DNA from 2 places in the Planomonospora antibiotica genome. Region 2 is predicted to be linked to the other one. Evidence: riboswitches for the same ligand, from Rfam matches in the RefSeq annotation. Region 2 holds a riboswitch; the other holds the start of a gene.
What was found. A riboswitch is a leader RNA that binds a small molecule or an ion and turns the genes downstream of it on or off. The one in region 2 is predicted to bind S-adenosylmethionine.
Positions count from the first base shown of each region.

Region 1 (7,191 bases), on a different contig from region 2:
GGTCGTCGAACACCTCGGGGTCGCGGTTGGCCGAGCCGAACAGCAGGGCCACCTCGCTGCCGCGCGGGATGTCCACCCCGCCGACCGTGACGTCCTCCAGCACCCAGCGCTCGAACATCTGCAGCGGGGTGTCCCACCGCATCAGCTCCTCGATCGCGGTCGGCAGCAGGCCGTGGTCGGCGCGGAGGCGCTCCAGCTCGGAGGGGTTGCGGAAGAGGGACCACCAGCCGTTGCCGGTGACGTTGACCGTCGCCTCGTGTCCGGCGTTGAGCAGCAGGACGCAGGTGCCGACCAGTTCCTCCTCGGTGAGCGCGTCGCCCTCGTCGGCGACCTGCGCCAGCGCGCTGATCAGGTCGTCGCCGGGGTGCTCCCGCCGGTGGCGGGCCAGCCCCACGAGGTAGTCGGAGAACTCCGAGGCGGCGCGCACGGCGGTGTGCTGGGCCTCGACCGAGGGGTTGAGCTCGTACATGCCGCAGATGTCGGCGGACCAGGGCCGGAGCAGGTGCCGGTCGGCCTCGGGCACGCCGAGCATCTCGGCGATCACGGTCACCGGGAGCGGCTCGGCCACCTCGGCGATGAGGTCGCCCCCGCCGCTCTCGGCGAACCGGTCGACGAGCCCGGTGGCGAGCTCGGCGACCTTGGGGCGCAGGGCCTCGACCATGCGCGGGGTGAACGCCTTGGACACCAGCCGCCGCAGCCGCGTGTGCACCGGCGGCTCGACGTCGAGCATCCCGGCCCGGATCACCCGCCAGAACGGGTCCTGGAAACCGGGGTCGTCGGGCCTGCCGAACTCCGCGTGGGCGGCCACGTGCAGGTAGGACCTGCCGAGCCTGCGGTCGCGGAGCAGCGCGTTGACGTCGGCGTGCCGGGCGACCAGCCACTGGCCGGTCGGTTCGAAGAAACCGACCGGCCGCTCCCGCCGCAGCTCGGCGTAGACGTCGTACGGGTGGGCGACGAATTCCGGACTCCAGGGATCAAACTTCACATGGGCATCGTAATCCCGGTCAGGCCCCGGTGGGCCGGTCCGTCTCGCCCTCTTCGTAGCGGTGGTGCAGCTCGACCGGCTCCTCGGCCCCCGCCTTGCTCCGCACGCGGATGTTGAGCAGTTCCACCAGCAGCGAGAAGGCCATCGCGAAGTAGACGTAGCCCTTGGGGATGTGCTGCTCGAAGCCCTCGGCCAGGAGCACGACGCCGATCAGTATCAGGAACGACAGGGCGAGCATCTTGATGCTCGGGTGCTTGTCCACGAAGCGGCTGATCGGCCCGGAGGCGAACAGCATCACCAGGACCGAGACGACGACGGCCGCGACCATCACGCCGATCTCGTCCACCATGCCGACCGCGGTGATCACCGAGTCGAGCGAGAAGACGATGTCCAGGATCATGATCTGGAAGATCACCGCGCCGAAGGAGGCGGCCACCCTGCCTCCGGCGTGGCCGGACTTGCCCTCCAGGTTGTCGTGGACCTCGAAGACGCTCTTGCCGATCAGGAACAGGCCGCCCAGGATCAGGATCAGGTCGCGGCCCGAGATCTCCTGTCCGAGGACCTCGAAGAGCGGCTCGGTGAGCCGGATGACCCACGACAGCGCCAGCAGCAGCGCCAGGCGGCTGAGCAGCGCGGCGAGCAGGCCCAGCTTGCGGGCCCGGTCCCGCTGCTCGGGCGGGAGCTTGCCCGCCAGGATCGAGATGAAGATGATGTTGTCGATGCCCAGGACGATCTCCAGGCCGACGAGGGTGAGGAACCCTATCCAGATCTGCGGGTCGGTCACCCAGTCCATCGCCGTCTCCTTCGTGGGGTCGTGCCGTTCCGTGGGGTCACGCCGCGTAGACGATCGGCGGACGCCGGTAGTTCCTGCCCACGATCGCCGGGACGATCCCACCGCCCGGCGGGTCGCGGAGCGACCGGCCGGTGGAACGGCCGGTGGAACGGCCGACTTGCGGAACCGCGCCCGGTGATGGTTATAGTTCGCCTGTAGGTCATGAGTGCCAGTGACAAGCCCCGGCTCGCTGGCCGGCAACCCTCGCGTCCGCGGCGGGGTGCCCCGGGTGAGGACCTGGTCCGGCGCGAGGTGTGCCGGGCAAGCGCGGGCTCCACGCACCAACGCCACCCGAAGGGGCTTGGGGTCCGATGACCTCGAAGGAGTCCTGGCGTGTCCGTCCTCGGAATCTTCACCCCCGCCCCCGGCAGCACCGGAGCCCACGCCCCCGCCGGCACCGGAGCCCCCGCCGGAGCCGGTCCCGTGCCCGCCGCCCGGGCCGCCGCCGCCCCGGCCGCGGCCTCGGCGGACCCGCTCCCCGGGCAGGCCGCCCCGGCCGCTCCGGGAGGACGGCCGATCCCCGCGGTGCTCGGCGCCGACCTGGAGGTCCCCGTCCGGGGCGGCAGGCTGGTCCCCTACGCCAACCTCGACTACGCCGCCAGCGCGCCGTGTCTGGAGCCGGTGAGCGCCGCGGTCGCCGCCGCGCTCCCGGCCTACTCCAGCGTCCACCGGGGCGCCGGCTACGCCTCCCAGCTCACCACGGCCCGCTACGAGCAGGCCCGGCACACGGTCCGCGCCTTCGCCGGTGCCCGCCCCGGCGACGCGGTGGTCTTCACCCGCAACACCACGGACGCCACCAACCTGCTGGCCCGCGCCCTGCCCGAGGGGACCACCGTCGTGGTCTTCGACACCGAGCACCACGCCTCGCTGCTGCCCTGGGCCGACGCCGTACGGCTCGCGCCCCCCGCCTTCCCCGGCGAGGCCGTCCGCGCGGCCGACGACGCCCTGGCCGGGATCGACGGCCCGAAGCTGCTCGTGGTTACCGCCGCCTCCAACGTCACCGGTGAGCTCTGGCCGATCGCCGCCCTGGCGCACATCGCCCACCGTCACGGCGCCCGCATCCTCGTCGACGCCGCCCAGCTCGTCCCGCACCGCCCGCTCAACCTGACCGCGCTCGACCTGGACTACGTGGTCTTCTCCGGCCACAAGCTCTACGCGCCCTTCGGCACGGGCGTGCTCGTCGGCCGCCCCGACTGGCTCGCGGCGGCCCCGCCGTACCTGCGGGGCGGCGGGGCGGTGCGGGCCGTGCACGGCGGCGCGGGCACCACGGGCACGGCGGGTGCAGCGACCACGGGCACGGCGACCGCGAACACGGCGGGGACGGGTGCGGGCACGGCGGGCACGGCCACGGGTAAGGCGGAGACGGGCACGGCGGGGACGGGTGCGGGCACGGCGGAGATCGAGTGGCACGACGACCCCGAGGCCCGGCACGAGGCGGGCACCCCGAACGTGCTGGGCGCCGTCGCCCTGGCCGCCGCCTGCGACGCCCTCACCGCGACCGGCTGGACCGCGCTGGTGCGCGAGGAGGAGCGGCTGCTCGCCCGCCTGCGCGCGGGGCTCGCCGGGATCGAGGGTGTGCACGAACTCTCCCTGTGGGGCCCGGACCACCCCCGGGTCGGCATCGTCTCCTTCGTGGTGGACGGCCGCACCGCCCGCGAGGTCGCCGAGGCCCTCTCCAACGAGTACGGCATCGGCGTGCGGGACGGGAAGTTCTGCGCCCACCCGTTCGTCCGGCACCTGCTGGGCGGCGTCAAGGACGGCGGCTGCGAGGACACCACGGCCTCGGCGGTGCGCGCCTCGATCGGCATCGGCACCACCGCCGAGCACGTCGACCGCCTCGTCGGAGCCCTCCGGGAGCTTGTCTCCCGCGGCTGACGTGGCAGCATGGCCCCTATGACGGAACGGGTCGTGGGAATCGGGGCCGGAGCCGCCGGAGTCGGCGGCTCCGGCGGCAAGGAGCTCGCGACCGAGGACATGGTCCTCAACATCGGCCCGCAGCACCCGTCCACGCACGGGGTGCTGCGCCTGCGGCTCACGCTGGACGGCGAGCGGATCAGCGCGGCCGAGCCGATCGTGGGCTACATGCACCGCGGTGCGGAGAAGCTCTTCGAGGTCAGGGACTACCGGCAGATCATCATGCTGGCCAACCGGCACGACTGGCTCTCCGCCTTCGCCAACGAGCTGGGCGTGGTCCTGGCCGTGGAGCGCATGCTGGGCATGGAGGTCCCGGTCAGGGCCGTCTGGGCCAGGACCCTGATGGCCGAGCTCAACCGGGTCCTCAGCCACCTGATGTTCCTCGGCTCCTACCCGCTGGAGCTCGGCGCGATCACCCCGGTCTTCTACGCGTTCCGCGAGCGCGAGACGCTCCAGGCCGTGATGGAGGAGATCTCCGGCGGGCGCATGCACTACATGTTCAACCGGGTGGGCGGGCTGAAGGAGGAGATCCCGGAGGGCTGGCTCGGCCGCGCCTCCGGGGCGGTCGAGGACGTGCGGCGGCGGCTGCCCGACATCGAGGACCTGGTCGTGGGGAACGAGATCTTCACCGCCCGCACGCGCGGCGTCGGCGTGCTCACCCGGGAGCAGATCATGCAGTACGGCGTGAGCGGCCCGATCGCCCGCGCCTCCGGGGTGGACGTCGACCTGCGGCGCGACGACCCCTACCTGGCCTACGGCGAGCTGCCGGTGAAGGTCGTCACCCGCTCGGCCGGCGACTGCCACGCCCGGTTCGAGGTGCTGCTGGAGCAGGTGAAGGTCTCCCTGGACCTGGCCGACGCCTGCCTGGAGCGGCTCCGCGAGCTGCCCCCCGGTCCGGTCAACCAGCGCCTGCCCAAGGTGCTCAAGGTGCCCGAGGGCCACACCTACGCCTGGACGGAGAACCCGCTCGGCATCAACGGCTACTACCTGGTCTCACGCGGTGAGAAGACCCCGTGGCGGCTGAAGCTCCGCTCGGCCTCCTTCAACAACGTCCAGGTGCTGCGCGAGATGCTCCCCGGTCACCTGGTGGCCGACATGGTGGCGATCCTCGGCTCGATGTTCTTCGTGGTCGGAGACGTCGACAAGTAGCCGCCGGGCATCCGGCGCACCCCGCTCATCCCCGGCGGTCGGGGGCGGCGTCGGGGTCCTCCGGCACCCGGCAGCAGTGCTCCAGGTAGAGCGCGGCGCAGACCAGCGCCACGCAGCCGAGGAACGAGCCGCCCGCGATGAAGAAGTCGCGGCGCGGCGTGTCCTGGTCGAGCAGGCCGGCCGCGTAGAACGCGAACCCGGCGAAGACGCCCGCGAAGACGGCGCCGCCGTACGCCGAGGCCTTGGCGAGGGCGACGAGGCGGGCCACGGCCAGCGGCTCGACCGGCTTGGTGCCCGGCTTGCGGCGGATCCTGGCCCTGGTCATCCAGCCGGTGTGGGCCTCGCCGAGCGCGAGCAGCAGGACCGTCGGGATCGCCGTCCAGGGCACGGCCGGGATGAACTGGTAGACCCGCTGGAGCACCGCCCAGGTGAGGATCGCGAAGACGACGGTCAGCCCGGCGAGCACGCCGGGACGGCTCGGCGTCATGCGGGCCCCCGCAGGGTCAGGTCGGCGCGGAGCCGTACCCCGGTCTTGTCGAGACCGGCCAGCAGCTCGGCGACCGGCGTGCCGCCGAGCGTCGCGTCGGGGTCGGCCTGCAGCCACGGGACCAGCACGAACGCGCGCTCGTGCGCGCGGGGGTGGGGGAGGGTGAGCTCGGGGTCGCCGGAGACGACCTCGCCCACGCTGATCAGGTCGACGTCCAGGGTGCGTGCGCCCCACCGCTCGGTCCGCACCCGGCCGAAGGCGTGCTCCGTCTCCTGCGTGCGGGCGAGGAGCTCCCGGGGCGTGAGCGAGGTCTCGGCGACCGCGACGGCGTTGAGGTAGGGGCCCTGCTCGGGACCGCCGACCGGGTCGGTCTCGTAGACCGGGGAGACGGCGACGAGGTCGAGGCCCGGCACGGCGGCGAGCGCGTCGAGCCCGCCCTGCAGCGTGGCGAGCCGGTCGCCGAGGTTGCCGCCGAGCGCCAGCACGGCCCTCATGCCCGGCTCCGGGTGATCGTCACGACCACGTCGTCGAACGGGAGCGGGATGGGGGCGGCGGGCTTGTGCACGCTCACCTCCGCCGCGGTGACCCGTTCGCGGGCCAGGCACACGTCGGCCAGCCGCTGGGCGAGGGTCTCGATCAGGTCGACGGGCTCGCCCTCCACGACCTTCACCAGATCCTCGGCGAGCTCGCCGTAGTGCACGGTCTTGGTGAGGTCGTCCGCCGCCGCGGCGGGCGAGGTGTCCAGGAAGAGGGTGACGTCGAGGACGAACTCCTGACCGAGCTCCCGCTCCGCCGGCAGCACCCCGTGCCGCCCCCGGGCCCGCAGGCCCCGCACGCTGATCCGGTCCCCGGTCACGGCCCCGGCCCCGTCTACGGCCCCGTCTGCGGCTCCGGTCACGACACGCCCTCTTCTCCGTCCTCGTCGTCTTCGGTCTGCAGCACCGGTGAACCGTGGTGCAGCCAGAGCCGCCACCCCTCCGGCGTCTTGACGAAGGTGTTGCTCGCCACCACCTTGCCCGCGGCGAAGCTGGAATCACCTTCGTCGCCCGCGGTGAGGATGTTCTCCTCGCAGGTGAGCACGGCGACGTCGCCGTGGACCATGACGTTCACGTCCGTCAGCACGAACTGGATGTAGGGGGTGTTGGCCATGATGAGCGCCCAGGAGCGCAGCACCTCGGCCCGGCCGGTCACGATCGGCCAGCCCGGGTGCACGCAGCCCACCTGCTCGGCGCCGGTCTCCTCGGCCCAGATCTCGGTCATCCGGTCCAGGTCGGCGTTCTCGATCGCGGTGTAGAACGCCTGGTTGACCGCCTCGATGGCGGCGGTGTCGACGCTCATGCTCTCGCTCCCTCGACTGCTGCGACCACGCGGACGGCGTCCGCGTTCGGGCGTACGTCGTGCACCCGCACACACCATGCTCCCGCCCGCGCGGCGAGGGCGGTGACGGCCAGCGTGGCGGCGTCGCTGTCCCCGAAGGGGCGCGGGGCGCCGTCCGGCCCGGCCAGCAGGCGGCCCAGGAAGCGCTTGCGCGAGGCCCCGATCAGCAGCGGGCGGCCCAGACCGGCGAGCCGCTCCGTCGCGGCGACCAGCGCCCAGTTGTGCTCCGGGTTCTTGGAGAAGCCCAGCCCCGGGTCCAGGACGATCTGCTCCTCCGCGACCCCCTCGGCCAGTACGGAGGCCACCCGCTTGGCGAGCTCGTCGCAGACCTCGGTCACCACGTCGTCGTAGACGGCCCGGCTCTGCATCGTGTGGCTGTGGCCCCGCCAGTGCATGACCACGTAGGCCACGCCGGAGGCCGCCACGACCCTCGGCATCTCGGGGTCG
Region 1 is NZ_BMQE01000015.1:29,759-36,949, reverse strand. Features, by position in the region: gene IEZ06_RS15960 (cytochrome P450) at 1-985, opposite strand, end outside; gene IEZ06_RS15955 (TerC family protein) at 1,005-1,778, opposite strand; SAM riboswitch class IV at 1,976-2,091, shown strand; gene IEZ06_RS15950 (aminotransferase class V-fold PLP-dependent enzyme) at 2,334-3,692, shown strand; gene IEZ06_RS15945 (NADH-quinone oxidoreductase subunit D) at 3,711-4,880, shown strand; gene IEZ06_RS15940 (DUF3180 domain-containing protein) at 4,906-5,367, opposite strand; gene folK (2-amino-4-hydroxy-6-hydroxymethyldihydropteridine diphosphokinase) at 5,364-5,861, opposite strand; gene folB (dihydroneopterin aldolase) at 5,858-6,223, opposite strand; gene IEZ06_RS15925 (nuclear transport factor 2 family protein) at 6,262-6,705, opposite strand; gene folP (dihydropteroate synthase) at 6,702-7,191, opposite strand, start outside.
Region 1: another riboswitch for S-adenosylmethionine. It lies ahead of IEZ06_RS15950 (aminotransferase class V-fold PLP-dependent enzyme); the one in region 2 lies ahead of thrC (threonine synthase).

Region 2 (7,191 bases):
CAGGACGGCGCCCGCCGCCATCGCGGTGCCGTGCAGCCCGGCGACGGCCTGGGTGATCTCCAGGTCGAGGCGGAGCAGCGGCAGGACCGCGCTGAGGCCGTACAGGTAGGTGGCGAAGACGCCGAGCTGGAGGTAGATGAGCCAGGTGGCGCGGTCACGGACCAATCGGACGGACGTGATCGCGGTCACCGATGTTCCCCCAGTGGACGGAAGGCGATTTGCCCACCGAAACTACCTCACCTGATCGGGTGACCAGCCGAGGGCCGCCAGCTGCTCGGCGAACCACAGGTGCGGGGGGAGCGCGGCGGCCGCGGCGGCCAGCCGGGCGCCCCGCCGCCTGCGCTCCTCCTCGGGCATCACCAGGCCCCGGTGCAGGGCCTCGGCCGTGGCAGAGACGTCGTAGGGGTTGATCACCAGGGCGTCCGGGCCCAGCTCGACCGCCGCGCCCGCCTCCCGGGACAGGACCAGCGCACCGGCGGGGGAGAGGATGGGGCCCTCCTTGGCCACCAGGTTCATGCCGTCGCGGATGGGGTTGACCAGGAACACGTCGGCCAGCCGGTAGGCGGCCAGGGAGCGCGGGTAGTCGTCGTTCACGTTGAGGATGAGCGGGTCCCAGTCCTCGGTGGCGTACTCGTCCTCGATCTCCTTGGCGCAGCGCTGCACCGCCGCGGTGTACTCGCGGTACTCGGGCAGGTCGTGCCGGGACGGGTAGGCGAAGGCCAGGTGCACGACGCGGCCGTGCCACTCCGGATGGGCGGCCAGGAACTCGCGGTAGGCGGCCAGCCCCCGGACGATGTTCTTGGACAGCTCGGTCCGGTCGATCCTGACGATCAGCTTCCGGTCGCCGACCTGGTCGCGCAGGGCCGCCATGTGCGACTCGACGTCGGGCTCGCCCGCCCTGGCCCACAGCGCCTCGCCGTCCACGCCCAGCGGGTGCACGCCGATCCGGGTGGTACGGCCGGCGTGGGAGACGGTGTGACCGGCGCGGTCGACCCCGGCGCCGAGGACCGCCTCGCAGCAGTCCATGAACGCACCCGCCCAGCGCGTGGTCAGGAAGCCGGCGTGGTCGGCGCCCAGGACGCCCTCCAGCAGCTCGACGGCGACGTCGTCGGGGAGCAGGGCGAAGTACTCGGGAGGGGCCCACGGGGTGTGCGAGAAGTGCGCGATGCGCAGGTCGGGCCGGTCGACCCGGAGCATCGCCGGGGTCAGGCTGAGGTGGTAGTCCTGGACCAGCACCTGCGCGCCGTGCGCGGCCTCCTCGGCCAGCGCCACGGCGAACGCGGCGTTGTAGGACTGGTAGGACTCCCATTCCCGGCGGAAGCGCGCGTCGAAGTGCGGGGTGTTGGCGGTGTCGTAGAGCAGGTGGTGGACGAACCAGAGGGTGGAGTTGGCCACCGCGTTGTAGGCCCGGTGGAACGTCGCCGGCGGGATGTCCAGCATGCGCAGCGCGCCGGTGTCGTAGCCGGCCTGGTCGATGCGGCCGCCGGGCGCCAGCCGTACGGCGCCGCGGTCGCCGTCGGAGAGCGCGGCGCAGACCCAGAGCATGTCCAGCTCCTTGGCCACCTCGGACAGGCCGGACACCAGCCCGCCGCCGCCCCTGCGCATGCACAGGGAGCCGTCCTCCGAAACGGTGAACGAGACGGGACCACGATTGGACGCCACCAGGATCGTGTTCATCTGTTCTTCCTCGTCTAGGACATGCCCCTTGTCTCCTGCCTACTGCGGACGGCGGCCTGTCGCCCCGCCCCGGGGCACGCTTGCCCCAGAGGTTAACCAAACATTGCCCCCGCCCGTAGGATGTCCAGCGACCGTGATCGCTGATGGGGGCTCGGGATGGCGCTGGACGAGACGACCGAGGCACTGGCCCGCGCGGCCGCCCAGGGCGACCACCGCGCGCTGGGCGAGCTGCTCAAGCGGATCGAGCCCGACGTGCTGCGGCACTGCGGGCGGATCCTGCCCTACCGGCAGGACGCCGAGGAGGCGTGCCAGGACACCCTGCTGGCGGTGGCCCGCAACATCGGCCGCTTCGAGGGCCGGGCCCGGTTCACCACCTGGCTGCACATCGTGACGGCCAACTGCGCCCGGACGACCTACCGCTCGCTGAAGCGCCGGGCGGCCGAGCAGAGCTCCGACGAGCTGCCGCTGCAGAAGCCCGACGTGGCCCGGGTGAGCGTGATCGCCGGCTCCCGGCTGGACCTGCTCGACGTGATGGAGTCACTGGAGGCCGAGAAGCCCGATCTGGCCCAGGCGCTGGTGTTGCGCGACATCTGCCAGCTCGACTACAACGAGGTGGCCGAGCAGCTCGGCATCCCGCTGGGCACCGCCAAGTCCCGCATCCACCAGGCGCGCAAGTACGTCCAGAACGCGCTGGGCGACGCCTACGGCTTCTGACCCGGCCCGGTGCACCCGCTCCGGGTGTCCGCCGGTCGACACATCCCGTCTCGGAAAGTGAGATGGATGGTCGAAGCGGTGAGCGGCCGGGGTAGAGTGCTTGCAACCTGCTCATCAGGTTCGACAACTGAATATTGCTCATCCAGAGGGGTGGAGGGACCGGCCCTGCGAAGCCCCGGCAACCCTCCCGGTTCAAGACTCGTGATCTGACGAGGTCGGCCGGGACAGGTGCCAATTCCGGTCTGTGACCAAGGTGGTCGCAGACGAAGATGAGGGAAAGGCCTCGCTTCATGGCGCTCGCAAGCACTGAAACCACCACCACCTCCCTTGACTTCGGTCCGGCCGTCGCGCTCTCCTGCCGCGAATGCGGGGCGCGCTCCCCGCTCGGCCCGGACTTCGCCTGTACCGAGTGTTTCGGCCCCCTCGAGATCGCCTACGAGTTCCCCCGGGTCACCCGCGAGCAGATCGCCGCGGGGCCGGCGAACATCTGGCGCTACCGCGCGCTGCTCCCCGTCCCGGCGGACGTGGCCTCCAAGCGCAACATGGCCCCCGGCTGGACCAAGCTGGTCAAGGCCGACAACCTCGCCCGCGAGCTGGGCCTGCGCTCCCTGCACGTGAAGGACGACTCGGGCAACCCCACGCACTCCTTCAAGGACCGCGTGGTGGCCATCGCGGTCGAGGCGGCCCGCAACTTCGGCTTCCACACCCTGTCCTGCTCCTCCACCGGCAACCTCGCGGGCGCGGTCACCGCGGCCGCCGCGCGCGCCGGACTGGACGCCTGCGTGTTCATCCCCTCCGACCTGGAGCAGGCCAAGATCGTCATGGCCTCGGTGTACGGCGGGCGCCTGGTGGCCATCGACGGCAGCTACGACGACGTGAACCGCTTCTGCTCGGAGCTCATCGGCGACGAGCTGGGCGACCGGTGGGGCTTCGTCAACGTCAACCTCCGCCCGTACTACGCGGAGGGCTCCAAGACGCTGGCCTACGAGATCGCCGAGCAGCTCGGCTGGCGGCTCCCCGACCAGATCGTCGTCCCGGTGGCCTCCGGCTCCCAGCTGACGAAGATCGACAAGGGGTTCAAGGAGCTGGTCGCCCTCGGGCTCGTCGAGGACCGGCCGTACAAGATCTTCGCCGCGCAGGCCGAGGGGTGCTCGCCCGTCTCGGCGGCCTACAAGGCCGGCCACGACGTGATCCGCCCGGTCAAGCCGGACACCATCGCCAAGTCGCTGGCGATCGGCAACCCGGCCGACGGCCCGTACGTCCTGGACATCGCCCGGCGCACCGGCGGCGCGGTGGAGGACGTCACGGACGCCGAGATCGTCGACGCGATCAGGCTGCTGGCCCGGACCGAGGGCATCTTCGCCGAGACCGCGGGCGGCGTCACCGTCGGCGTGCTCCGCAAGCTGGTCGCCGAGGGCAGGCTCGACCCCGACGCCGAGACGGTCGTCCTCAACACCGGGGAGGGGCTCAAGACCCTCGACGCGGTGGCCGACCACGCCCGGCCCACCGCGGTCATCCGGCCGTCGCTTGACGCATTCCGTGCCGCCCTCGCCTGAGAACTCCTGAAAGGTACTGGACTATGAGCGTTTCTGTGCGGATTCCGACGATTCTTCGCACGTACACCAATGGCGCCGCCGAGGTGGGCGGAGAGGGTGCGACCCTGCGGGAGGTTCTGGAGAAGCTCGACGCGGACTTCCCCGGCATCGGCGCCCGGATTCTCGATGAAACGGGCAAGATCCGGCGTTTTGTCAACGTTTACGTGGGAGAAGAGGACGTCCGTTTCGCGGACAACCTCGAGACCGCCACGCCGTCCGGGGTCCAGATCTCCATCATCCCGGCGGTCGCCGGGGGCTGATCCCCTCGGGCCGTCCAGGCCGCTCCGGGAGCTCCCGGGGCCTCCGCCACCCCCGCGACACCCGTACGCCGCTCCGGCCGCGTACGGGTGTCGTGCTTTGTAGCGTCCGTTCATAACCGGGACGCGAGGAAATAATGCAATATTGAACCAAACGGCGCGAGGGCAAAAGCTTGTTCTCCTGCCAAAGGCGCCGGTAAACGGATGATTAGTGGATTGACTCTGTTGCCCTACGGTGTCCCACAGGTATGGTCGAGAACGATCGATGCGGACGAGGTCTTCGCCGCGGAGATCGAAGGCTTCGCGAGTGGAATGGGCGTGGTCTTCAGGGCCGGTAAGAGGAGTCGGAAGTGGCGCAGGGCACCGTCAAATGGTTCAACGCGGACAAGGGCTACGGCTTCATCGCGGTAGACGGTGGTAAGGATGTTTTCGTCCATTACTCCGCGATCCTGATGGACGGCTATCGTGCGCTCGAGCAAGGCCAGCGGGTCGAGTTCGAGATCACCCAGGGGCAGAAGGGGCCGCAGGCGGAGGCCGTCCGGACCGTCTGAGGCGGTCGGCCGGCGGATGCGCCGGAGACGGCCGGGACCCCCGCGGCAGTGCGGTCCGCGCGGATCCCCCACGTGTCGGCCCGGCCCACCGGACGCCCGGAGGGCCGGGCCTTCGCGTTCCCGCACCCGGTGCCTGCCGGCGCGCCGTGCGGCGGGAGGTTCCCGTGGCGGAGAGGGGGTCGTCCGCCCGGCTTCGCCCCGATCCGGCGCCTTCGCTCTGGGCGGAGCCCAGCTCAGGAGGGCGTAGCTTGCACTCGGCAGGGTAGAGTGCTAAACAGTTCGTTGGCACTCTCTGTTCGAGAGTGCCAACCCTGGATCGAGACGATGGGACCCGCCGAACGGAGTCGCGGGTCCACATGCCGTCGCGGGCGTCGGCTCGATCCGGTGCACGCCACCCTGTGTTTGGGAGGTCTAGCCGTATGGCAGCCAAGATGATCGCGTTTGACGAGGACGCCCGGCGCGGTCTCGAGCGTGGTATGAACCAGCTCGCGGACGCCGTGAAGGTGACCCTCGGCCCCAAGGGCCGTAACGTCGTTCTGGAGAAGAAGTGGGGCGCCCCCACGATCACCAACGACGGTGTCTCCATCGCCAAGGAGATCGAGCTCGAGGACCCGTGGGAGAAGATCGGGGCCGAGCTCGTCAAGGAAGTCGCCAAGAAGACCGACGACGTCGCGGGTGACGGCACCACCACCGCCACCGTGCTCGCCCAGGCGCTGGTCCGCGAGGGCCTGCGCAACGTCGCCGCCGGCGCCAACCCGATGGCCCTGAAGAAGGGCATCGAGGCCGCCGTCGAGCGCGTCAGCGAGGAGCTCTCCAAGCTGGCCAAGGACGTGGAGACGAAGGCGCAGATCGCCTCCACGGCCTCCATCTCCGCGGGCGACCCGCAGATCGGCGAGATGATCGCCGAGGCGATGGACAAGGTCGGCAAGGAAGGCGTCATCACCGTCGAGGAGAGCAACACCTTCGGCCTGGAGCTCGAGCTCACCGAGGGCATGCGCTTCGACAAGGGTTACATCTCGCCCTACTTCGTGACCGACCCGGAGCGTATGGAGGCCGTCCTCGACGACCCGTACATCCTCGTCGTCAACTCCAAGGTGTCCGCCAACAAGGACCTGCTCCCGGTCCTCGACAAGGTCGTGCAGGCCGGCAAGCCGCTGCTGATCATCGCCGAGGACGTCGAGGGCGAGGCCCTGGCCACCCTGGTCGTCAACAAGATCCGCGGCCTGTTCCGCTCGGTCGCCGTCAAGGCCCCGGGCTTCGGCGACCGCCGCAAGGCGATGCTGGGCGACATCGGCGTCCTGACCGGCGCCCAGGTCATCAGCGAGGACCTCGGTCTCAAGCTCGAGTCCACCGCGCTGGAGCAGCTCGGCCGCGCCCGCCAGGTCATCATCACCAAGGACGAGACCACCATCGTCGACGGTGCCGGTGACGCCGAGCAGATCGCCGGCCGGGTCAACCAGATCCGCGCCGAGATCGAGAACACCGACTCCGACTACGACCGCGAGAAGCTCCAGGAGCGTCTCGCCAAGCTGGCCGGCGGCGTCGCCGTCATCAAGGCCGGCGCGGCGACCGAGGTCGAGCTCAAGGAGCGCAAGCACCGCATCGAGGACGCCGTGCGCAACGCCAAGGCGGCCGTCGAGGAGGGCATCGTCCCCGGCGGTGGCGTGGCCCTGCTGCAGGCCGGCGCCAAGGCGTTCGACAAGCTCGAGCTGCTCGGTGACGAGGCCACCGGCGCCGCGATCGTCCGCAAGGCGCTCGAGGAGCCGCTGAAGCAGATCGCCGTCAACGCCGGCCTCGAGGGCGGCGTCGTGGTGGAGAAGGTGCGCAACCTCACCCCGGGTGAGGGCCTGAACGCCGCCACCGGCGACTACGTCAACATGTTCGAGTCGGGCATCATCGACCCGGCCAAGGTGACCCGTTCCGCTCTGCAGAACGCGGCGTCCATCGCGGCGCTGTTCCTCACCACCGAGGCCGTCATCGCCGAGAAGCCCGAGAAGAACCCCGCTCCGGCCGGCGGCATGCCGGGCGGCGGCGACATGGACTTCTAGTCCGGCGCCTGCTCGAAGAAGAGGCCGGTCCCGCACGGGACCGGCCCTTTCCTTTTCCCGGCTTCCGCGCGGTCCCCTCCGCGCGGCCGGGTCAGCCGGTCAGCTGGGGCGGGAGGTCCCTGGCGTGCAGCACAGTCAGGGACGTGACCGCGCGGGTCAGCACCACGTACAGCCTGGCCAGGCCCCGGGGTTCGGCCTCCACGATGTCGGCCGGCTCGACCACGATGACGTGGTCGTACTCCAGGCCCTTGGCCAGGCTCGCGGGGACGACCAGGAGGCGGTGCTCCTCGACGGAGTCGGGCGCCAGCACGCGGTGGTCGAACCCGGACAGCGCCTCGGAGGCGGCGGA
Region 2 is NZ_BMQE01000037.1:45,589-52,779, reverse strand. Features, by position in the region: gene IEZ06_RS26690 (MFS transporter) at 1-189, opposite strand, end outside; gene IEZ06_RS26685 (alpha,alpha-trehalose-phosphate synthase (UDP-forming)) at 232-1,677, opposite strand; gene IEZ06_RS26680 (RNA polymerase sigma factor) at 1,834-2,391, shown strand; SAM riboswitch class I at 2,527-2,667, shown strand; gene thrC (threonine synthase) at 2,682-3,947, shown strand; gene IEZ06_RS26670 (MoaD/ThiS family protein) at 3,971-4,246, shown strand; gene IEZ06_RS26665 (cold-shock protein) at 4,594-4,794, shown strand; gene groL (chaperonin GroEL) at 5,214-6,842, shown strand; gene IEZ06_RS26655 (HelD family protein) at 6,934-7,191, opposite strand, start outside.